4 regions of the Alteromonas sp. 4NH20-0104 genome follow, and region 1 is predicted to be linked to each of the others. Evidence: predicted binding sites of a transcription regulator. Region 1 holds the regulator's gene; each other region holds the start of a gene.
What was found. Region 1 encodes sigma-54, which starts transcription at its own class of promoters, with help from an activator protein. Its sites were predicted from a motif close to GTTGGCACGNNNNTNGNNT; they were not measured.
Positions count from the first base shown of each region.

Region 2: the regulator sigma-54 is predicted to act here: its motif matches at 2,592-2,610, upstream of AC27IB_RS01115 (Npun_F0296 family exosortase-dependent surface protein).
Region 3: the regulator sigma-54 is predicted to act here: its motif matches at 3,603-3,621, upstream of AC27IB_RS10655 (DUF1592 domain-containing protein).
Region 4: the regulator sigma-54 is predicted to act here: its motif matches at 3,080-3,098, upstream of AC27IB_RS12695 (DUF1328 family protein).

Region 1 covers NZ_BAAJLP010000033.1:9,628-15,537, forward strand. Annotated here, with positions in the region: gene kdsC (3-deoxy-manno-octulosonate-8-phosphatase KdsC) at 1-255, shown strand, start outside; gene lptC (LPS export ABC transporter periplasmic protein LptC) at 252-815, shown strand; gene lptA (lipopolysaccharide transport periplasmic protein LptA) at 784-1,356, shown strand; gene lptB (LPS export ABC transporter ATP-binding protein) at 1,353-2,078, shown strand; gene AC27IB_RS19425 (RNA polymerase factor sigma-54) at 2,146-3,624, shown strand; gene hpf (ribosome hibernation promoting factor) at 3,649-3,936, shown strand; gene ptsN (PTS IIA-like nitrogen regulatory protein PtsN) at 3,952-4,410, shown strand; gene rapZ (RNase adapter RapZ) at 4,434-5,279, shown strand; gene AC27IB_RS19445 (HPr family phosphocarrier protein) at 5,279-5,551, shown strand; gene AC27IB_RS19450 (mechanosensitive ion channel family protein) at 5,627-5,910, opposite strand, start outside.
Region 2 covers NZ_BAAJLP010000001.1:230,687-236,596, reverse strand. Annotated here, with positions in the region: gene AC27IB_RS01125 (FAD-binding protein) at 1-582, opposite strand, end outside; gene AC27IB_RS01120 (Npun_F0296 family exosortase-dependent surface protein) at 689-1,531, opposite strand; gene AC27IB_RS01115 (Npun_F0296 family exosortase-dependent surface protein) at 1,704-2,549, opposite strand; gene AC27IB_RS01110 (PEP-CTERM/exosortase system-associated acyltransferase) at 2,753-3,550, opposite strand; gene AC27IB_RS01105 (YdcF family protein) at 3,675-4,442, opposite strand; gene AC27IB_RS01100 (S1 family peptidase) at 4,499-5,260, shown strand; gene AC27IB_RS01095 (hypothetical protein) at 5,446-5,910, shown strand, end outside.
Region 3 covers NZ_BAAJLP010000012.1:94,428-100,337, forward strand. Annotated here, with positions in the region: gene AC27IB_RS10650 (DUF1552 domain-containing protein) at 1-1,092, opposite strand, end outside; gene AC27IB_RS10655 (DUF1592 domain-containing protein) at 1,061-3,541, opposite strand; gene AC27IB_RS10660 (acyl-CoA thioesterase) at 3,816-4,637, shown strand; gene AC27IB_RS10665 (ABC transporter ATP-binding protein) at 4,770-5,423, shown strand; gene AC27IB_RS10670 (FtsX-like permease family protein) at 5,435-5,910, shown strand, end outside.
Region 4 covers NZ_BAAJLP010000016.1:36,955-42,864, reverse strand. Annotated here, with positions in the region: gene AC27IB_RS12720 (energy transducer TonB) at 1-274, shown strand, start outside; gene AC27IB_RS12715 (DUF1272 domain-containing protein) at 286-594, opposite strand; gene AC27IB_RS12710 (endonuclease/exonuclease/phosphatase family protein) at 682-1,863, shown strand; gene AC27IB_RS12705 (TIGR00645 family protein) at 2,069-2,560, shown strand; gene AC27IB_RS12700 (hypothetical protein) at 2,627-2,827, opposite strand; gene AC27IB_RS12695 (DUF1328 family protein) at 2,865-3,041, opposite strand; gene yfbR (5'-deoxynucleotidase) at 3,278-3,925, shown strand; gene AC27IB_RS12685 (DUF2569 domain-containing protein) at 4,007-4,543, opposite strand; gene AC27IB_RS12680 (hypothetical protein) at 4,712-5,134, opposite strand; gene AC27IB_RS12675 (CC0125/CC1285 family lipoprotein) at 5,175-5,750, opposite strand.

The DNA of each region.
Region 1 (5,910 bases):
GCGCTGGCTGCTCTCATCAGCTCATTAGGGCTTACCAGAGAACAGGTGGCAGCGATTGGCGATGATATGCCGGATACCGGTATGTTTAACCACAGCGCAGTTAACATTGCGGTACAGGATGCGCATCCTCAGGTGATTCAACAAGCCAACTGGATCACCACCCTGCCCGGTGGTTTCGGCGCGGTCAGAGAAGTGTGCGACACGCTGCTGCAGGCCAACGATGCTTTACAGGGTATTTTAGGGGCCAGTGTATGAATAAAGTAGGTTTGAGCATTGCCAGTCTGTTTATCCTGGCGTCATTGCTGTACCTGCCCGGCTATCTGGCCGAAGATCCGGTTGTCGCACCGGATCAGGATGTGCTGGCGATTACCCCCAGTTATAAAGCCCGCAACCTGACCACCACGTTATACAATGAACAGGGTCAGCGTGTGCACGAAGTGTTTTCGTCAACCATGGAAAACTACGAGCAACTGGGGTTCGTCCTGTTTTTAGCGCCCCAGTACACTATTTATCAGGAGTCTGGCGAACCGCCCTGGCAAGTAGTCGCCGACGAAGGCACGTTGTATGATAACAACATGATACAACTGGAAAATAACGTAGTGATTGTGAGTAAAAACCAGGCTGACTTTGTGCAGCGTGTAACCACAGACTACCTTGAGATAGATTTGGACCAACAAACCATGGTGTCTGACGCCAGGGTGGAAATTTCGGGGCCTGATTTCCTGATATTTAGTAACGGACTTCGCGCCAACCTATTGAATAAAACTTATGAGTTGAATCAACATGTGCAAACGACTTATTCCCCTGCTAACTAGTCTGACGCTGGCCATCTCGCCGGCGCTGGTACTGGCAGCCAAGTCAGATTTCAAGAAAGACATTGAAGTGTTTTCTGAATCACAGTTTCTGGATGGTAAGAATAAAAAGTCCATTCTGATTGATAACGTCCAGGTTACTCAGGGCACATTAAGCATTCAGGCCGACCGCGTTGAAGTTGAAGCAGGCGGCGGTAAAGGCAAAGAAATCTTTATTGCTACCGGTAAGCCGGCGGTATACAGCCAGACCTTAGACGATGGCCGGGTGGTCGAAGCCCGGGCATTCGAAATTCGTTATGAAGTGGCTAACCGCACGATTTCTTTATCCGGCGATGCTGAGTTAAACCAGAATACCAGTGTGGTAAAAGGCGAAACGATTGTTTACGACATGGACAAGGAACAACTGAAAGCCACCGGTGATGGCAGCGGCAGTGAAGATGGCCGGGTACGCACCGTTTTCAGTCTGGAAGACATTGAAGCCGTGCGCGACGAAAACAAGGCCAATGGCAGCGAAGACGACCAACAGGACAACCAAGACGAATGACCACCCTCACCGCCAAACACTTAGCCAAGTCGTATAAGTCCCGGCAGGTAGTTAGGGATGTCAGCGTTGAAGTTTCTGCCGGCCAGATTGTTGGCTTGCTCGGTCCCAATGGGGCCGGTAAAACCACCACCTTCTACATGATTGTGGGTCTGGTAGCACTGGATAAAGGCGATATCCGCATCGACGATATGGATTTAACCCGCCAGCCCATGCACGAGCGCGCCCGTAATGGCATTGGTTATTTACCTCAGGAAGCGTCTATTTTCAGAAAGTTAAGTGTTTTTGACAATATCATGGCAATATTGCAGACGCGCAAAGACTTAAATTCTGCCGAACAGCAAAATGAAGCCGATGCCCTACTTGATGAATTTAATATTAACCATATACGTAATAGTACCGGGATGAGTTTGTCGGGTGGTGAGCGGCGCCGGGTGGAAATTGCCAGGGCGCTGGCCGCTAATCCGAAATTTATTTTGCTTGATGAACCCTTTGCAGGAGTTGACCCAATTTCGGTTAATGATATAAAGAAGATCATACAACATCTTCGTGATCGTGGAATTGGTATTTTGATTACCGACCACAACGTCCGGGAAACCCTCGACGTCTGTGAGAAAGCCTACATTGTGAGTCAGGGTGAATTAATCGCTCAGGGCACCGCGGAACAGGTTTTAAGTAATCAAAAGGTCAAGGATGTATACCTGGGTGAGCAATTCAGGCTATAGTTAGATACATAAAGACAACAAATTTTGTCCCTATCAATAACAAGCAAGGCGTTAAGAACAGAAGTAGATGAAACCATCTTTACAGCTCAAATTTAGTCAACAACTTACTATGACGCCACAATTGCAGCAGGCGATTAAACTGCTGCAACTTTCGACCCTGGATTTACAACTGGAAATCCAGGAAGCACTCGATTCAAATCCGTTACTGGAAGTTGATGACACCAGCGATAACGACACCATTGAGAAAAGTAAACTCGATGCCGAAGCGGATGCCGCAGCAACAGCCAGCACCGACACCAGCATGGATACCAACGAGGCGCTCGAGAAAAACGAGCTGCCTGATGAACTGCCTATCGACAGTACCTGGGACGAGTATTACTCGGCGTCTTCTGCACCTGCACCAGGGCCGGCGTCTTCTGATGATGAACAAATTTTTCAGGGTGAAACCACCGACAACATTCAGGATCACCTGCTGTGGCAGATGCGCCTCACCCCCTTTAGCGATGTAGACCGCGCCATAGCCATTGCCATTATCGATTCCATTGATGAATCCGGTTATTTAACCGTTACGGTTGAAGATATCCTGCAGAGCGTCAATACTGAAGATATGGAAGAGCCCGTAGAAGTTGATGAAATTGAATGCGTGCTCAAGCGTATTCAGATGTTCGACCCGATTGGTTCAGGCTCACGTACCCCGCAGGAGTGTCTACTGGTTCAGCTCAAACAATTTGCTCCCGAAACGCCCTGGCTTAAGGAAGCAATGATTCTTATTGAAGACTATGCTGATTTGCTTGGCAGCAAAGATTATCGCACGCTGATGCGTAAATCGCGGCTCAAAGAAGATGATTTGCGTGAAGCCATGCGTTTACTGCAAACCCTGAATCCTCGTCCTGGCAGCGCACTTATCACGCAGGAATCTGAATATGTGATCCCCGACGTGTCAGTCACCAAAAAGAAAGGCCGTTGGGTAGTTGAACTGAACCCCGACAGCCTGCCAAAACTGAGCGTAAACCAGCAGTATGCAGCCATGAGCAGACAAGCCCGTAACAGCTCAGACTCGCAGTTTATTCGCTCCCACATGCAGGAAGCAAAGTGGTTCATTAAGAGCCTCGAATCGCGCAATGAAACATTGCTCAAAGTAGCTAACTGTATTGTGCAGCAACAAATGGGCTTTTTTGAGCACGGCCCGGAAATGATGAAGCCTATGGTCCTCAACGACGTAGCCGAAATGGTCGATATGCATGAATCCACCATTTCGCGGGTAACTACCCAAAAGTACATGCATACGCCCCGCGGTATCTTTGAACTGAAATACTTCTTCTCCAGCCACGTAGCCACCGAGTCTGGCGGAGAATGTTCCTCTACCGCTATCCGCGCACTGATTAAAAAACTGGTTGCCGCCGAGAAGCCCAGTAAACCACTAAGCGACAGTAAAATTGCTCAATTGTTGGCCGAACAAGGTATTAAAGTTGCCCGGCGAACAATAGCAAAATACCGGGAATCTTTGTCGATTCCACCGTCTAACCAACGCAAGAGCCTTATTTAGGCCGAAATATAAGGAAGACGAACTATGCAAATAAATCTTACAGGTCATCACATCGAGATAACCGATTCTTTGCGTAATTATGTTGATACCAAGTTTAGTAAACTGGAGCGCCACTTTGATCACATATCCAATGTGCATGTGATCCTCAACGTGGAAAAGCTTTCTCAAAAAGCCGAAGCCACGATGCATTTAAGTGGTGCGGAAGTATTTGCGTCGTCAGAAAATCAAGATATGTATGCCGCGATAGATAGTATGGTCGACAAACTGGATCGTCAGGTAATCAAGCATAAGGAAAAGCTTAAAAAGCACTAGGCCCCAAATAACCTTATGAATATTCAAGCCTTAGTTAGCCTGGATCGCACTAAATGTGCGGTCCAGTGCAACAGTAAAAAACGAATTTTAGAAATTATCAGCGACATTGCTGCCGAAACCAACGCTGAAATTCAAAAAGAAGATGCCCTGAATGCACTGCTAAGCCGGGAAAAAATGGGCAGCACTGGCATCGGCAATGGCATTGCCTTACCCCATGGCAGACTGGCTAACCTATCCAAGGTTACGGCCGTTGTGGTAACCACTACCCCAGCCATCGCATTCGACGCCATTGATGATAAACCGGTCGATATCTTTTTTGCCATTCTGGTCCCTGAAACCCAAACCGAAGGTCATTTGCAGACACTGGCTACCATCGCCGGCAAGCTGAGCCAGAAAAGTATTGTAAAAACCATCCGTAACGCCGAATCGAAGGAACAGGTTATCGCCGCTCTGTGCGACGAGGCTGCACAATAGTCCGGCAGGGAGTCTGACAACATATGAAACTTATTATTATCAGCGGGCGCTCCGGCTCCGGCAAATCGGTTGCGCTAAGAGCCCTGGAAGATTTGGGCTACTACTGCGTTGATAACATTCCGGTTAATCTGCTCCCAACGTTAACCCATACGGTGGTTGACGAATACGACCAGGTGGCGGTGAGTATAGATGTTCGCAACCTGCCTAAAGATCCCGACGAACTGGTAGAGATCCTTGATTATCTGCCTTCGTCCTGGTCGATGACCATTGTCTATCTGGATGCCAGCGACGACATGCTGGTAAAACGCTTTAGCGAAACCCGCCGCCTGCATCCGCTGGCAAAACTGAACAAGTCACTGGCCGATGCCATTCTGGCAGAAAAAGAGCTGTTAGCACCCATTGTAGAGCGTGCTGATTTGTATATCGACACCGACCACCTGTCGATTCATCAGCTGGCTGAGCTTATCCGTGAACGGATTTTGGGTAAGAAAAGCTCCCGACTGGTACTGGTGTTTGAGTCATTTGGCTTTAAGCACGGTATTCCCAAAGACGCCGACTATGTATTCGATGTCCGCTTTTTACCTAACCCGCACTGGGAGCCTGACTTAAAACATTTAACCGGTCTGGACTCGCCGGTAGAAGCTTTTCTGGGCTCGCAGCCCATTGTCACCAAATTTATCTGGCAAATCCAAAACCTGCTGGATACCTGGATGCCCCATCTGGAGCGAAATAATCGCAGCTATGTGACCATCGCCATTGGCTGCACCGGCGGCCAGCATCGTTCCGTATTTGTGGCGCAGTCTCTGGCCAAAATATACGGCGATAAGCATCCGGATGTGCAAATTCGTCACCGGGAGTTAAACCGATAATGCGTGTAGAAAAAACCCTTACTATCGTCAATAAACTGGGCCTGCACGCCCGGGCTGCCACACAGTTAGTACAACTGGCTAATCAGTTCGATGCCGAGATCACCCTCAAAAAAGGCGATAAAGAAGCTAATGCCAACAGCGTATTGGGATTAATGCTAATGGAAAGTCATCAGGGCGAACAGGTGGATGTGATCAGCGAAGGCCCCGACGCCGAAGCCGCCATGGCAGCAGTGGAAGACCTGATTGTTGGCCGCTTTAACGAAGACGAGTAACGCACACAGCTAACCTCTGTGAAGCGGTTATCTGTGCTTTCCTTGCGATGCAAAGATTAATCACTTAATCATGCGCTAAGACAATATATTAGCGCCCTGCTCCGGCGCTCTGGCTTCTTCTGCCTGGCGGCGTATATCATCGTTTTCACTGGAAACGTCATCATGAGCCGCCGTACGTTTCTCTGCTACGGCTTTAGGTTCGCTGACCGGACTTTGCTTAACCGGTTCTTTTTGCTCGCTAACCTGCTCCGGATTATTCACCATCGTTACCGGCACGCCCTGCGGGAAAATCACTTCACGGGCGTCGTCCGGCATGCTTATACCCTTAGCGGTAAACAGTTCTACCAGGTCGCGCATCA
Region 2 (5,910 bases), on a different contig from region 1:
AAAGTCATGGCCGCTTTGATCCAGAGCTGACACTGCAGAAGAGAGTTTTTGTTCACACAAGTCCGGATGAGGAAGATAGGCCTTTAATGCATTGCAGGCATAAAAATGATCTGTATAAGGCGTGATGCCGTAGCCCCTTTCCAAAGCGTTGCTGAGCAGGCTGCATGACGGTCCTGCGCCAGTAACCGGCACCATATGAGGCCAGTTATGCTCAATCAGGTAGTCGTGTAACTGTTGCTGGGTGACACCAGGGCCTATGGTAATAAGGCCCAGCTCTTTATCGGTCGGGGTGATGGTATTGAGTGGTGAAAGGTCAAGCAGATAAACGGGCTCTTTATCGACCAGAATCGAGCCATAGCCCCAGTTATTGTTAGTGCTTACCGGATGCAGTTTAAAACCTGCCGAATTTGCCAACTTGAGGAGCTGGGGAATAACCGATTCTTTATAAACTTTAATTGCACCGGCAAATTGCTGTGGTCTACCGAAAGTATTTATTCCGTATTGGTTTACGGCGTCCTCAGATGCTATCAGCGTAGCAATATCTGGCTGGCAAATAAGTGAAAGTGGGTGATGAATATCCATATACGAACGGGTTGCTTTGAAGAGTAATAGTATAAGTAAACTATAGCGTGAAATAACAAAAAAGCCGACATGTTGCCGGCTTTCTTATTGAATTTATTTTGATTATTTATTTTTTACGAAACCTTCGGCTGGCAATCATAACAGAGGCAAATAGCAGGATGAGTGTTGCCCCCGGAGCGCTTACCGGTATCTCCCGGGTACTCAGACCTATGACAATATTGTCAAATTCCCCGGCAATGTCACTGGTATTAATGACGAGTGTGTCAAACTGTTCTGCAATTGAAAAAGCGATATTAACGTAGGCATTGGAGTCCGGGCTGGTTTGATTTCCGGAACTGCCGCCTAGCTGCGAGAGTAATGCCGCCCCTGTTATCGACGAGACCAGCGATCCTCCGGAATAAAAATAGAAGTCATTATAAACATCCACTGAGCCCCAGTAAAAGCCAAGATAAGTAATGCCTAACTGAGTTGAAGAGCCGTAAAGAGAACTGTAATAATCGAGTAGGTTAGTATAGTCAAATGATATGGTCGCAGTGCCTTGACCATTGTTAGTTGCATAGCCATAACAGGTGGTATCATTAGCCGGTGCCGCAGCAACATTTGTTACCGAACCTTTACGAACAGCTATCTCTGAACTGTTCGCAGAGATGTTTACACCAATCGGCCCATTGTTGACGCTGTTTACTGCACACTCATTTTCAAACCCTGAAACCGTATAGTTTGTAGAGCCAGGATAAAGCGGATCGCCAGTTGCGATGTCAAAAGTTTCTATAAAATAATCTGACAGACCGCCGTTAATGGGATCCATAAAACTGCTTGTCAGGCCAGAACCATCTGAGGCGTTAGCCCCGCCAAAACTTATAGATGCTGCGGTAGATTGCTTAGAGACACTAAAAACCAGTACGACACTGAATAAAAGGGATTTAGTGACCAGGGGAAAACGTTTCATAGAGTCGCTCCTTGATTAATGTCACCAACAACCGGAGCAATGCATTTTTTAGACCAAGAAAAAAACGCGTAAAAATTCATCAGTTTATGAAATGGTACTTTAGACTAAAGTTACAAGTGTAAAAAAAGTCGGCACTCAGGCCGACTTTTATAGCGGTAACTTTCTTTTTCGTTTATTTCTTTAAACGAGATCTCAGACCAAGAGCAACCAGGCCGAAAGCGAACAGTGCAAGTCCAGTTGGAGCTGGAACAGGAATTTCACGAGTGCTCAGACCGATAACGATGTTGTCAAACTCACCAGCAACGCCGGAAGTATTGATTACCAGAGTGTCGAATTGCTCAGCAATTGAAAACTCGATTTCAACGTAAGTGTTTGAACTTGGAGCTGTTTGGTTACCTGATGAACCGCCAAATTGGTTAAGCAGACCAACACCAGAAATCTCAGTTACTAATGAACCACCTGAATAGAATTCAAAATCGTTATACGTATCTACTGAGCCCCAGTAGAAACCTAAGTAAGTAATCCCGATTTGAACACCATTACCAGCCAGCGCTGTGTAGTAGTTAAGCAGATTAGTGTAATCAAACTCAACTGTAGCAGTACCTGAACCGTTGTTAGACAGGTAACCGTAACATGTTGAATCATTTGCCGGAGCTGCTGCAGTATTTGGCACACTGCCTTGACGAACACCGATTTCACCGGCATTACCTGATACTGAGATTCCGATAGGACTCGCGTTAACACTGTTAACCGCACAGTCTTGCTCAAAACCTGCATCAGTATACGCTGTTGAGCCAGGGAAACCCGGGGCACCAGTAGCTTGGTCGAAAGTCTCGATGAAGTAATTTGGTACACTACCAGAATTTGGATCGATATACTGGCTGGTTAAACCAGAGCCGTCTGTTGCCGCAACTCCATTATTGAAGTTGATGTTTGCTGCGTTGGACGCACCAGCGAAACCTAAGCCAATAATTGCACTTAAAGACAACGCTTTCGTGAGTTTAGAAAATTTGTTCATTTTACAGTCCTCTGTACTAAGAAAGTTACCACGAACAAAATGATGCATGGTGTGTGCCATAAATATATTTTTGTTCTTTTTCAGTGGTTTAGTCAGTTTTCGTAGGGGGGGGATATTCTTTGTGTAAAATTCTTTGACAATGAACGCCGTTTACTTGCGGTTCACTTTCAACCGATATGAAAGCGAACCCGGAACGCAGGCAGTTAGGTATTCTCTTTCATCTGTTTATTGACCTGAACCTGGATGTCGCGAAGCATATATTTGAAGCTCGGAGCCAGGTCACGAAGCAGGATCTCTGCATTAATATAATAAGGCGCTCGCTGGCCATGATATTCAATAGTGGGGCCGATCTTAATATATTTAATGCCAAGAAAACGCATACTTCTGGCCAAACGGGGTTCCATCATTACGAAGGCGTGCTGTATGCCTTGTGTTAATGCTAAAGATGCCGCGGAAAGGTAAAGTCCGATGGCAATAAACGGAAAACATCGCAGCTCGGCCTCAGAGTAGGTGGACTCGTTAATCGCACCGGTAGCGGCGCCGGCAAATCTATCCATTGCCCGGCGACGAAAGTGCGCAGGGACAGCCAGGCGTGATATTTCGCAGATTTCATGGCGGTCAAAATGGTTTGGCGTAAATTCGTCGTGAGATATTGAATGCAGACAGTATTTCTCCAGAGGCAACAGCTGCCCTTCTTCACGAGGAGTCACTAATCTGACAGTGCCAGCGTAGGCATCAGAACCAATGTGTCGAATAAGGCAGTATTGTGAAAATGCATCAAATTCGTCAGTTTCCATTTGGTCGGGTCTTAGCGGTTCGAAGCCAAGCTCTTCGCAATAAACATTGTGCCTGATCTTATAGACTTCACTTCTTAATTCTTCGGCGTTGGCAACAACGGGCGTCAAAAAGGTAGAGAAATGCTTTGATATTGCAGTTGCCTCGCGTAAGCGCTGGTAAGACTGCCATAGCTTGGAAATTTTTGCGCTAGTACTTTTAAACACCGTCACCTCTTCCGTCGGGGCCTGATATCAACTTTATATGTAGTATATAAATGCGCTGCATTTAATGTTCCTTAATAATAGCATCAAAAATACACATTCAATGCTATTTCAACTAATTACTATTTTACCTTATCGGCCAGTCACCGGTTTCATAAAGCAAAGCAATATATTCATAAAGCGCTCTCTCTGTATGATAAATACTGGCAATAGAAGGAATATTCAATGTTACTTCATAAGTGGGCGGGCTAAGGTGTTCAACAGGGACCGGAATAAGTTGAGTAAATCCAATTTGTTTGGCCTGATATACTAACCTTCGCATATGGGTTGCTGATGTAACCACCGCAATAGGGACATCTCCTGTATAATTAAATAATGCCTTGAGTTCCTGTTCGGTATTGTGGCCAACTGGCAAAGCGGTCACAGGCGAAGAAATTAGCGTAGATAGAAATTGCTTGGCTTTATCTGCATAAACAATCTCCTTATCCCTTAAAAAATTACCGCCCGTGACGATCACCGGGGTAGCTTTATAACCAGCCATGATGGCGCTCTGGACTAAACGTGTTAACGAACACTGATGCCAGTTACTGGCTTCTGGCAAATCCTTACCAAAGTAGTAGCAACCCGGGCTGAATATGTACTCTGCATCGTGCCAGATTTTGTCAGCTTTTTGTAAGGGAGGGTAGGCATACTCCAAAGGAGCGAGTAACCAGTTGCTGAATGTGTATTGGCTGGCAAGAAAAATCCAAATGCATGCTGCACCAATTAATGGATAAGTGAATTTGCAAAGCTTTTTTAAATAGTGGCATGCTAAGCCTGCAGCCAGCAAAACGAAAAACAGGACGACTGGCGAGATCAATTGCTTAACAATAAATTTTAGTGTTTCTGCATCCACAATATCGTTCCCTGATTAATAGGGGTTTATACTCAATGATTTAAAAGCGAGTTGCAATGAAGAATATCTCTCTGTTTTTATTATTTATCTTTTTGTCTGCACCGCTACAGGCAAGCCAGTCGATGGTAGACGTTATTAAACAAATTAAACCGTCGGTGGTAGGGATCGGAATCACTACGCCGATGAATTCTCCTGCAAACCAGTTGCAGGGGACTGGCTTTGTCATTGGTGACGGTCACTATATTGCTACCAACTATCACGTGGTCTCAACACCTTTAAATCCGGATGTTGTTCAATACCGGGCTGTCTTCGCCGGAAATGCGAAGAACACTAAAACTTATCGGGCGGAAGTGGTTGATATTGACCCCGCCCATGACCTGGCTATTTTAAAAATTGACCCCAAACTGACGCCATTAAAAATTGCACCGGATGAATTCGTGCCGGAAGGTACTCACATTGCGTTTACCGGATTTCCCATTGGAGCGGTTTTGGGGCTTTACCCTGCTTCCCACCGGGGAATGATTGCCGCGATAACGCCCGATGCAATACCGGCGCGCAGCTCGAACCAACTGTCTATTAATATGCTGGATCGGTTGCAAAAAGTATTCCTTATCTATCAACTTGACGCCACGGCCTACCCGGGAAATAGCGGCAGCCCAATGTATCTGAGTGACTCAGGGGTAGTGGTTGGTGTGATTAACAAGGTGTTTGTGGCCGAGACCAAGGAATCAGTGCTGAGTAAACCGTCTGGTATTTCATACGCAATACCGGTTATACATTTGCGAAAGCTAGCGGCAAAGTCTAATATAGCGCTCTAGGTGAGAGGGCTTCTGATTGTTACTGTCGGTAATTTTTACAAAATGTCGGTAATAAGTACCCTATAATAATAAATTTTATTGAATATCAACGACTTGGATAGTTGGCACGATTTATTCATGATGCATTAAAATTGGTCTGCACGTTGAAGCAGACAGCTTTTCAAAGGAAGACAAAGGTTATCAGTATGGGTATTGAACAAAATCAATCGTCAGTGACAAAACGTCGCCAGTTTATGAAAAAAGCCGGTGCTGGTGTGGCGGTATCGTCACTTCCTATGAAGTCTGTATGGGGTGCATGTTCGGTGTCTGGAGTGATGTCCGGCAACCTGTCGCAAACTGGTGGTGGTACGGGCGATGCCTGTGGCACGATCGAAATGCCAAACGGCGGGCGCTCGCCAGGTTCATGGTTTCAGGGTAACACTTGGACCCCAGGACATAATTCGAAGTCGGCTGCCTCTGTGTTCCCTCAATTAAGATATGGTTTGTCTGACGACGACGAATGTTTGTTGACCGCTCGAATCGAAGCAATGAGAACGCATGTAAAAGATCTCATTAAGGATACTGAACTTACATTAAGCGAAGCGGCTGCGAAATACATCTACGATTCGGACAGCGCGTATGATACATCGCCTACATTGCTAGCGGCTTTG
Region 3 (5,910 bases), on a different contig from region 1:
TTTCTCCAGGTAATCGGCAAACAGCTGCATGTGATAGGCATTGATTTTTACCAGCTTATCGATTTTTTCCGGAATATTCGCATGGTGGCTTAGCGCATGATGGCCATCTGGAATACCCAGATTGTTATAGGCGTGATTACTCAGTTCCCGGCCGAGCATAAAGGTACTGACCCGGGTCATATCCGTTTGCAGTGCGAGCATTTGCAGGTCGAGCATGATCTTCACGTGTTCTTCGTAATCCACAGGAATATTCGCTGGCACGGTGAAGCCTTCAAGATCCATTTCTATCGCCGTTTCCCGGGCTTTGGCAATGCGTCGTTCCACATCGCGGACGGATTCCAGATACTGTGCCATTTTATGCCGATCGTTAACGCCTAAACGTTTATTAACCCGCTTAGCTTCATCGTTAATAAAGTCGAGAATACTGCTCTTATGGGCTAGTCGCATCTGACGGGTTTGCTCGTCGATTTGATTGCCGTCGCCAAACAGGTGCTCAAATACATCGCTGGGAGCAACCATTGCTGGCAACGCCTGCGTGGGGCTCTTCCAGGAAATGGTGTTGGTGTAGGTACAACTGTAATTAATATCACAACTGCCCATTAAACTGGGCGGCTCGATGCCCAGTTCAAGGGAGGCGAGCTGGGTGTCTTTGGCGAAGTAACTGGCGGCTACCTGATCGGCAGAAATGCCGCACTGAATATCAGCCCCTTCGGTGGCTTTGGCATGTGCGCCGGTTAAAAATGCCGGGCAGCTACGGCCATGTCCGGCCGGCGGCGCACCGAACGCACTGGCCTGGTAATGGGCCAGGCCTGAAATCACTGTAAACTTATCGCGTACTTTTTCGAGGGGTTTTAAGATGGGTGTCATGGCATAATTTTTACCGGCGGTTGCAGGCGTGTAACGTTGCATTCTTACCCCGTTGGGGGAGTAAAATACTGTCATACGCTTGGGCCGCTGCTCCAGCGATTTTGCCATGGCTGCAGGCACCAATGATTCCATCACCGGCAACGCCATGCTAACGCCCAGGCCTTTTAAAAAGGTACGACGGGATAACGCTGGGTTACGGCGCTTTAGCGAATTGTTGTGGTTCATTAGCTGCCTCTGGTGCTTTTTTAAAGTTAAATGGCGTACTGGTGACTACCGCTTCAATAATGCTGTGAATGCGGTAATCTTCCTCACTGGCTTGCCTGGCGATGGTGCGGATAACAGGCTGATCGTAAGCTTCTAAACCGCGACCGAGGGCATAGGTGAGCAGGCGGTCGATAAATGCCTGGGTAAAGCGCTCCCGTCTGTCCCACAGTACATCGTGAAGACCGTTCAGGCCCTCAAACTGGGTGCCATCGGGCATCGTAGCAGTAACATCGATTGGCTGGTCGGCATAGCGGGTACGAAAAGCGCCTACGGCATCATATTGCTCAAGTGCCAGACCGAGCGGATCCATGCGCACATGACAGGCCGCGCAAACCGGGTCGGCCCGGTGCCGCTTTAACTGTTCCCTGGCTGTCAGTGCCATACCGTCGTGCTCGGCCACCAAAGCCGGCACATCCGGCGGTGGCGGCGGGGGGCTGGCCGCTAACAGGTTGTCGAGGATCCACTTACCACGTTTTACCGGCGACGTATGGTTAGGATTGGAGGTGAGGGTTAAAATACTCGCCTGACCGAGTAATCCGCCGCGATGGGATTGGTCACTTAAGGAGACTTTGCGAAAAGCGTAGCCTTTAACGCCATCGATACCATAGTGCTTTGCCAATGGTTCGTTGAGGTAACTGTAATCGGCATTTAAAAAGTCAAAAATGGGCAGGTCGTCTTTGAGAATACGGGTAAAGAACAGTTCCGTTTCACGCTCAATAGAATGCCTGAGGGGAATAGTGAATTCCGGGAATTCAAACACATCCGGAAAATGGTAGGGCAGATTGCGTAAATACAGCCATTGTCCGGCAAAGTTATCGGTAAGCGCGTTGGCTTTGTCGGCTGCGAGCATGCGTTTGATTTGCTGCGTAAGCACCTGCGGCTCTCTTAACTTACCCGCGCTGGCCAGTGCGGTAAGTTCCTTATCCGGCAGGCTGCTCCATAAAAACAACGCTAGCCGGGCAGCGAATTCTGTATCACTAATGCGGTAAACGCTGCCAGGCTCAACCTCGGCAGGCGGAATTTCCTGCAGGTATAAAAAGTTTGGCGACACCAGCAGTGCCTGTATGGCCGTAGCGATACTGGCGCGAAAACTGATATCCATCCGGGCTCGCTCAAAAATTGCCAGTAAGGGCTGTATATCCTCGTTGCTAACCGGGCGGCGGTACGCCTCTGCGGTTAATGAACTTATAATCTGCCGGGCACAATCAAGTTCTGCTGTTGCGGTTGATTGTTGCCCCGGCAGACAGCTGAATATTTTGCGGGTGCTGGCCGTTTGCGAGGCAACACTGCTGCCGGGGGTTAACGGCCCAATCACTTCAATTTCCAGCACATCACGTAAGAATGCAGCCTGAGAGAAACGCGCAGACATGTGGTAAGAAGGGACGTTGGTTGAATGTAGACGTGCACCATCAACAATAAAATCCAGCGTCATTTCAACCGGGGGGCGCTCGGGGATCACCACGTAGTCTGTGCCCTTTCGGATGGTTGGCACATGTTCATTGAGGGCCAGGTTTTTACGAAAAGTCATACCGATTTGATGTCGGCCTGCAGTAAGCGTGAGCGTATGGCTATAGCGATGAATATCAAGGCGGTCGACTTCGTTATTGGTATTGGCATTCAAAAAACCAGCGATTTCATAATCACCACTGACCGGTGCATAAAATTCAAAACTGCCACCGCCTCTGGAGTCCAGTGGCAGTGCATCGCTCATGCGCAAATCAAAAGAGGGCACACCACTGTTTTTCACCGGGCCGTCTTTAGGCACGATGTAGCTCTCTTTACCGGCGGCTTCGCCGGCGGTGCCGGTGGCCAGTTTGCTGAGCTTGCCGGCAACAAACAGATAACGCTCCAGGAGGGTGGTAGAGACGCCTAGCACATCGGCGTTGTTATCGAAGCCGTACCCCGAATCGTCTCCCGGGAGTGAATCGCTGATATCCACATCCAGCGCCAGTAAATGGCGTACTGACCTGGCGTATTCATTACGGTTGAGCCGTCTTATGGTGGCTCTGCCGGGGTTAGGATGAGCCTCGCTATAGTCATCCAGCGAACCTTCAAGCCAGTTCAGAAAGGCCGTTTTCTCGTCTGCGCTTAACTGTTTTTTATCGGCCGGTGGCATATCGCCCATGGAGACAGACTTTAAGATACCTTCCCATAGTTTTTGGTTTTTGCCTTTGGTCAGGTCGCTTACATGTATATCGGCTACCGACCAGTTACCGGCAAATTCGTAATCGTTGTGGCAGGTTTCGCAACGGTCGTCGATGATGTCGGCCGCCAGATCGCGGGTAAACCATTGTTCTTCCGCCTGGGATGCGGAATAAGGGCTTATCCCAAAGGCAAATAACCAGCATGAAAGAAAAAGGCTGGAACGTTTCAGCGGATAGCTCAATTTTGGGGAGATATAAAGGACCATTTGCACTCTCTTTGCGCAACTGTAGCTCTAACAGCACGTCTCACGAATAAGTCAGAGAATGAAGCACTTTATGTGCCAAATGTCTTTTTAATCATAAGCTTACCAGGAATAGATGTTATCAGTTTGTGTCTGTTTCGATAGCCAGATGGCAAGGTTAATTGAGCATTATAGCTAACTGACTGATACTTCAGTTAAAAGGAAAAGATACTTCTAAAGTATTAGTGTTACTAAGCTATTAACATTCTAATAATCAAAAAAAGGAACTGGTTGTCTGATGCATCACATTGATCAATTGTTTACGAGCTTATCGGCCGTTACACCAATAAGCGACAACCAATGGCGGGTAACTCACCCCGGTTTGCCCGATGACTGGGGGCAGGGGCGTACGGCTTTTGGTGGTATCAGTGCGGCGATGATGCATTATGCGCTGAGTCTGATTGTAGCGCCGGATCGCGCCTTACGTACCTTTCACTCTAACTTTGTTGGTCCGGTGGTATTTGATGAACCCTTTGAAGTGGTCATAGAGCAATTACGCTCCGGCCGCAATATGTCGCAATACCTGGTAAGGCTGAATCAGGCAGGCAAAGTCAGCGTTTGTGTGCAGGCCTGTTATGGTGTTGAGTTAACCTCGAAATTGCATATCAACAAGCTGACTTCGCATCAATTTGAACTACCCGATAAGGCAATGTTAATGGGAACTGACGCCGCTAAACTGCCGAGGTTTTTCCATCACTACGATCTGGCTATGCTTCAGGGGCAACGCCCCTTCACCGGCAGTTCACACTGTCATTATTACGGCTGGATGCGCAACCGCGCGCCGGTAGAGTTATTTGGCCATACCCACCTGATCGCGCTGATTGATGCATGGCCGCCAGCGCTGGTGCAGCAACTGGAAGCTCCGGCACCGATGAGTACGGTAAGCTGGGATCTGGAGTTTGTGAACCCGCTTATTCCCGTTGCCGGTAACCCCTGGTTTGCGTATGAGGTGGATACCCGGTTTGCCGCTAATGGTTATGCCCATACTGAGGCGAAAATTTGGGATGAACATGAACGGTTGGTGGCGCTGAGCCGACAAGCCGTTTTGGTGTTTGACTAAAAGCTTTTTGCTAAGACATTGATGTTGCCTATCTGGTGAACTTGTAATTAATCTTAATTTGATTAATTTACGTTAAACTAGAGGTATACAGCGCCTCGTAAGGTGCGGTCGATTAAGGAACAAAATCGAATAATGATCGCAGTATCTGACCTTATAAAACACTACCCTGACTCAGCCACCCCCATTATCGACCAGCTTTCGCTGAATGTTATTGCCGGGCAATCGGTGAGTATTCAGGGCGCATCCGGCTGTGGTAAATCCACTTTGCTGGCGTTACTGGCGGGCTTTGAACAAAGCTCTGGCGGCACCATTGTGATTGCCGGACATGCGTTAGAGAGTTTGTCGCAGGAAGCTGCCGATGCGTTTCGAATGCACCACCTTGGCGTTATCTTTCAGCAGTTTAATCTGCTGGACTGCTTTAACGTTTGGGACAACGTGGCCTTTACCGCTCGCTTAAAAGGTAACTACAATGCCTCCCGTCAGCAGTCCTTGTTAGAAAATCTTGGGCTGGCGGAGCGGCACAAAGCGCCGGTCAGTATGCTCTCTGGTGGCGAGCAGCAACGGGTTGCCATTGCCCGCGCACTTAATCATCAGCCTGATGTGGTGCTTGCCGATGAACCCACGGGCAACCTCGATGAACAAACCAGCGATGTGGTGAGCCAGTTGCTGTTTAATTATTGTCAGGAGCAGGGTGCTGCGTTGGTGGTAGTTACCCACAGCCCGGACGTTGCCAGGCGCGCTCAAACTCAGTATCGGCTCCATCAGGGCCGGTTAGCCTTAGTATAATGTCGCGGGCCATGCGAGTTCTTATTCTGGCACTGCGTACCCAACTAGCCACCTACCGGGCGCGGTTTTGGGAGCCATTGCTAATTATTGTGGCGATCTTTATTGCCAGCGCAGGTCTCACTGCCGTCACACTTATCAATGCCGGCGCGTCTTCTCAGTTAAAGCAGTTTACCCTGGGTGATGTACCGGTTAATTTTCACATAATTCCGCGCAATGAAAATAAACCTCTCAGGCGCTCTGATTATGCCGAGCTTCGGCGACAGGGTGTTAACGCTTTAGTGGCTTACACTCAAACCGGTGATCGGCTAGCGGTTGATACGGTTACGCTGTTTAACCTGTTGCCAATGGCTAATCGCGCAGCATCACAGCAAAACAGCTTTGCACAACAAGCAGCGCTCAATGGTATTGAGGATATTAATCAGTTTTATCAAGGTGATGTCACTTTACAAACCCATCAGCTAGGCGGCCTGCTGGTGATGGGGGCATT
Region 4 (5,910 bases), on a different contig from region 1:
GGGCACCGAGCCCATGGTGCGTAAAGCGAGTATTAACAAGGAAGGGCGGTTATTCCATCAGCTTAGTCGTAATGCCTTTGCGCTTGATATTGCCGAGGGCGATTTGGATGAAGTGCAGATCCGTTGTGATAACAAGCTCTCTCGCTATACGGCGGTGAGCAAGTCAGAATGGCACATCCCCTCATCATGGGGTCAATGCTCTGTGTATGTATCCGGTTCTCCCGGCGCGCAGTTTGAGGTGGTTGAACTGGGTGAATACATCGGCGAAATTTAATTCGTCGCGCCTTAACGCTGCCAGGGCGGAATCGCTTTTACCTGCGCCGCAAAGGCTTTGATTTCGGCCGGGCTCTTAGTGGTTTTTACCCGCGCTGTGGAGGCCGGTTGATGAGACAGGCTAACGCCATCACGGCGCGCTGTTTTTGGCCTGACGGGCCGCCGCGTAAAACCGCCTCCGCAATTCGGGCAAACATTACTCAGTAAGTCATTGACACAGTCTAAACAAAAGGTGCATTCATAAGAACAAATCATCGCTTCTGTCGCATCGGGCGGCAGATCGCAATCACATCCTTCGCAATTGGGCTTTAAAACGAGCAAGAGATTCTCCTTAACTTATTAATAGCAGTAGGGTTATTTTATTAATGTGATTTAGCGTACACTAAGCCTTTCTGTTTGCTATCGTCCATGTTTATGAATAAAACGCTTTTCACACTACTGCTGGCTTTTTTCTCCCTGCATTATGTTTACGCCGATACGTTGCGTGTTGCAACTTTCAATGTCAGCATGGAGGCCAGTAATTATCAACCGAAAGGGGTCTCAGCCAACTCCGGTGACGTTTTACTGACCCTGTTACAGTCAGGCGAGCATCCGCAAATTCGCAATATTGCCGAAATTATCCAACGGGTGGCCCCCGACATTATTCTGCTCAACGAATTTGACTATTACCCGAGTGCAACGCCCACGGCCATCTCGCTGTTTGTCAGTAAGTACCTGAATAAAAGTCAGCATGGTCAGGCAGCAATTGATTACCCTTATCAGTATATAGCGCCGGTGAATACCGGTGTGGCGACGCCCTTTGATTTAGACAACAACGGCAAGCAAACCGGAAATGCCGGTGATGCCTATGGCTGGGGGATGTATCCCGGTCAGTTTGGTATGGCGTTGCTTTCCCGTTATCCGATTGATGTGGCAGCGGTGCGTACTTTTCAGCGCTTTTTGTGGCGCGATATGCCTGGCGCACTAAAGATCAGTGACCCGGCCACCGATGACCCCTGGTTTACCCCGCAGGAGTGGTCAGCGGTAAGGCTCAGTTCTAAATCACACTGGGATATTCCGGTTTCGATTAATGGCGAAGTTCTTCACATACTGGCCATGCATCCTACGCCGCCAACCTTTGACGGGCCGGAAGACCGTAATGGTAAGCGGAATCATGATGAAATCCGTCTGATGGCTGATTACTTGTCACCTGAGCGGGCAGACTACATCTATGATGACAACGGCAAAAAAGGTGGTTTTGAAGGTTCGCGCTTTGTATTGGTGGGTGATTTCAATGCCGCCGACATAGGCGAAAAGCACCGGCCGGGCGTGATTGAACAGCTAACCCATCATCCTTTGGTTAACAGCAGCCTGATCCCGCAAAGTGAGGGCGGCAGTGAAGCGACAGAGGAGCCATTCAGCAGCCGTTATACCGCTTACTGGGGGGCTCGTGCTGATTATGTATTACCTTCTTCACAAGGCCTGAAAGTACAGGGGGGCGGGGTATTCTGGCCGTCGGAATCGTCGTCACTATACCGTCTGGTGAAAGACCGCCAGAGCAGTTCGGATCATCGACTGGTTTGGATGGACCTCGTCATTGAAGACGATTAAGGCCGACAGGAGCATTGATTTGCCGGACAGCGGACAGGCAAAAGAAAAGATACCTCAAAATTTACGGCTCTGATAAAATTATGCCGCCCTGGCACTGCCAGAGCGGCTGACATTCAGCGCTGTCTGCTAAGCCACTGCGTGCTCAGTGGCAGACGCTATTATTTATTCTCTTACAAGTATGTTTTTCCAACGCAGGAGGCCTGGTTTGGAAGTGTTAATTGAGCGTGTTATGTACGCATCGCGTTGGTTACTGGCGCCGATCTATTTTGGTTTGTCGCTGGCACTTATTGCCCTTGGCATTAAGTTTTTTCAGGAAATTTTTCATCTGCTACCCCATGTACTTGAAATCAGCGAAGCCGATATTGTGCTGGTGGTATTGTCGTTAATTGATATCGCCCTGGTGTCAGGACTGATTGTCATGGTGATGTTCACCAGCTATGAGAATTTTGTGTCGAGCATTGATTTAAAGGAAGGCACGGAAAAACTGGCGTGGCTGGGAACCCTGGACACCGGGACTTTAAAAAGCAAAGTTGCTGCATCAATTGTGGCGATATCGTCGATTCATTTACTCAAAATTTTTATGAACGCCAAGAATATCGAAAACGATAAGTTAATGTGGTATGTCCTTATCCATTTAACATTTGTTATTTCGGCTTTTGCCATGGGCGTGCTGGATAAGAAAAGTAAAAAGCATTAAATGCAAAAAGGGCAATGGGCGACCACAGAGTGTGGTGGCACATTGCCCTTCTTTAGTGGCAGCAGATTAACAATCGTCGTCTTCTGCTTCCACGCCTTCTTTAACGTCTTCACAGGCGTCTTCTACGGCATTACCTGCATCGGTTACTGCCTCATCGATTGCTTCACCAGCATCTTCGGCTTCACCGTCGCCACAGGCAATAACAGAACATGCGAATGCTGCGATAACGGTCATTTTCAGTACATCAAGTAATTTCAACGTTTTCATAATAATCTCCCTGATTGGTTATTGAGTCTGTAATTTACTAAGCTCTTGGGGCTTTGCCGCGAATGGCGCCAGCAACCAAAGAGATAACCAGTAATACTACAAATAAGAAGAACAGAAACTGTGCGATACCAGTTGCTGCACCTGCGATTCCACCAAAACCGAAAACTGCTGCGATGATGGCAATGATAAAAAATGTAATTGCCCAACCTAACATGATGTCTCCTTTAATTTCATCTAATGTCACAATGATATATGCTTATCTTGTGCCAATGTCTATGTTGTTGATAAATATGGTTAAATTTAATTCTGTGCTGAGCTGTCAGAGGAGGGGTGACAATTCGTTACAGGAGTGAGTGCATTTTTTACAGACTAACCAACAGGGGCAGGCTGACATCGCCGGCAATAAGGTTTAGGATCTGGTTTTATTGGCAAAATTCACCTGGAGAACTCATGGCTAACAGTCATTCCGCCTTTATCGGTCTTATGCAGCGCGCGCGCAATGTGAAACGCTGGCCGCTTATGGCACAGTTTCAGTCAGAAATGTTGTCTACCCATATTTACGAGGCAGCGGTGATTGCTCACATGCTCGGTGTGATTGCTAAAGAGGTCTATGGTGAAGCCATTGAGCCGGACCGGGTCGCGGCGATGGCAATTTTTCATGAAGGCAGTGAAATTGCGGGAATGAGTGATATCCCCAGTCCGGTAAAATATCACGATCCGGAAACGACTCAGGCAATTAAAAAACTAGAACGTCGGTTTGAGCAGATGCTGATTAAAACGCTGCCTGAACCGCTGCAGTCGAGTTACGAACCACTGATTTTACAGGATAAAAATGACGTGCATGTACGCTTAGCCAAAGCGGCTGATGTGTTATGTGCTTATTTGAAGTGTGACTATGAACTGGCTAAATCGAATCATGAGTTTTCCAATGCCATGGAAGAAATGGAAATTCAGTTAGAACGCTACCGAGAAATGCATCCTTGCGTGGATTATTTCTGTAAAGTGTTTTTAGAAGATGCCAAAGGCACGCTGGATGAACAAACTAAGGATCTGGACTGGGTGGAAAACGCCAATCAGGCAAATTTGAAGCATACCTGATTGTGACCAGACTAGCCCGGGCGGGCAAATAGAACCGCACGAGATTATCGATAAACGGCGCCTTGAAGGCGCCGTTTTGGTTTAGTGAGATGGCACCGCCGGTAACGCCGGCGGTGCGCCCTCATCGTCTTTAACAAAGGTCGTCTTAACACGCTCTGACATGAGCATATAGGGGATCCAGATGAGAGCTCCAATCAGTGTTCGAACCAACTCGCGGGTGGTGTTGGCGTCAAACATGGGTTGTTCCGGTAGCACGATGGAGACCAACCAGGCATCAGCGGGGATAAACACCAGTGAGGTCAGTACAATACCTATGTAAAAAGAGGGGAACAGCCAGTGTCGGGTAAAAAACAAATAGATTAAATACAGCGATGCCAGAAAGATCCCCAGATTTACCGTAATTTCGCCAACCAGCAGCGGCCCCCATAACGGGTGATACGCGGGAGAATCCTCACTGGTAAGCGCTGACCAGACATCGCTTTGCAGCAACGGTTGATAGGCAGGCAGCGTAGTCATTAGCAGCCGCACAGGGGAAAATACCACACCCAGTCCGACTAAAATTAACCATCCGCCTAATCGCCGCTTTTCATTCTGCGGGGCGTTATGTTGTTCTTCCATGATTTCTCCTCAACACTGTTCTGTGTAAATTGACTCGGCGAGTGGCAGGACTTACATAATTTCAGTAGCTTACGATAAAAAGACTGCACTGTCGCGTTAATTTTAGTTGCCAAAAACACCGTGGTTGAAGGACTTTAGGTAATAACCGTGGGGAAGATACCCACCGGCTCAGTTGTCTGAATGGCCGGCGAGTTCGCGACTGAGCTTTTCCAGACATTGCTGGTGACGGGTTGCAATGGTGCGTAAATTTAACGACAGCGGGGAGGGGGGCAGTGCGCTGAGGTTTTCCTTCAGACTCGCCAGCAGGCGTTGCTCTATTTCAATAAAATCGCTGACATGACGAATCGAGGGATAATGCTCCCGCATGGACTGAAATAGTTGCCCTGCCTCTTCCGATAGGGAGTAATCATGCTGGCTGTTGCCTTCTGCTTCCATAAGGCGCAGAGCGCGGAGCTTTTCGGCGCGTAATACCCGCAGGCATGCCCGCTGTTGGTGATGCAGGGTATTTTGCTGAGCCGTTTGGTATAACTCAGCGCCTTTGTTGAAAAGGTCTTTAAACATTTTGATGGCACATTTTTCGGTGTTCGACATAACCACATTTACACCTTAGCTTTTCTGACCTAAAAAATACTTATCTTAGTGGGATAGCATCTTGTGGGAGCGGTTTGAAACGACCAAACTGGATCGTCATCGCGTAAAACTGCACACCGGTATCTGTTACTTCGCCAGCAACCGGATTGGGTGTTGTTACTTGCTCACATCCCGACATCGTGCACTGCTGATTAGCAGGTAAAGCCGTGGCGTCGACCTCTCCGGTTACAGCGCCATCAACAGTGTTTGACTGGGGCGCTGCTGTGAGAACCTGTTGGTCAGTCATCGCCGGCATGGAAACTGACTCACTGGAAACGATACGGTACCAGGTATAATCCTGCTGTAACCCAATCTCCTGTGCCCGTTGCTGGCTGTATTGTTTCATCGTCTGTTCACTGGTGGCCGGATTCGCCTTAAACAGAATTTTATATTTATCTTCAGAAAGACGATGTGAAGAGTAGCCTTCCTCGCCGGCCGTAGCAGCCGCTTTATAAGGGGTAGCAGTCATGTTGGAACCAGCACAGCCGGTTAGCATACAGGTGGTGACGACGGCAAAGATTAATGCCCTGACCAAAGTGGCGTCGCTGAATAATCTGACTAAAAGTTGCATTTCCATTATCTTCGTCCTGTTCACGTCATTATCAGAAGTAGTACGTTGTATACAGAGAAGATAGCAACGGATATGCCAGTATTTAAATTTATACTAAGATTATGATTTTTAATTATTTTTTTGATAATTTAAGCGTTATCCTAACGGTTGATACCACACTTATTGT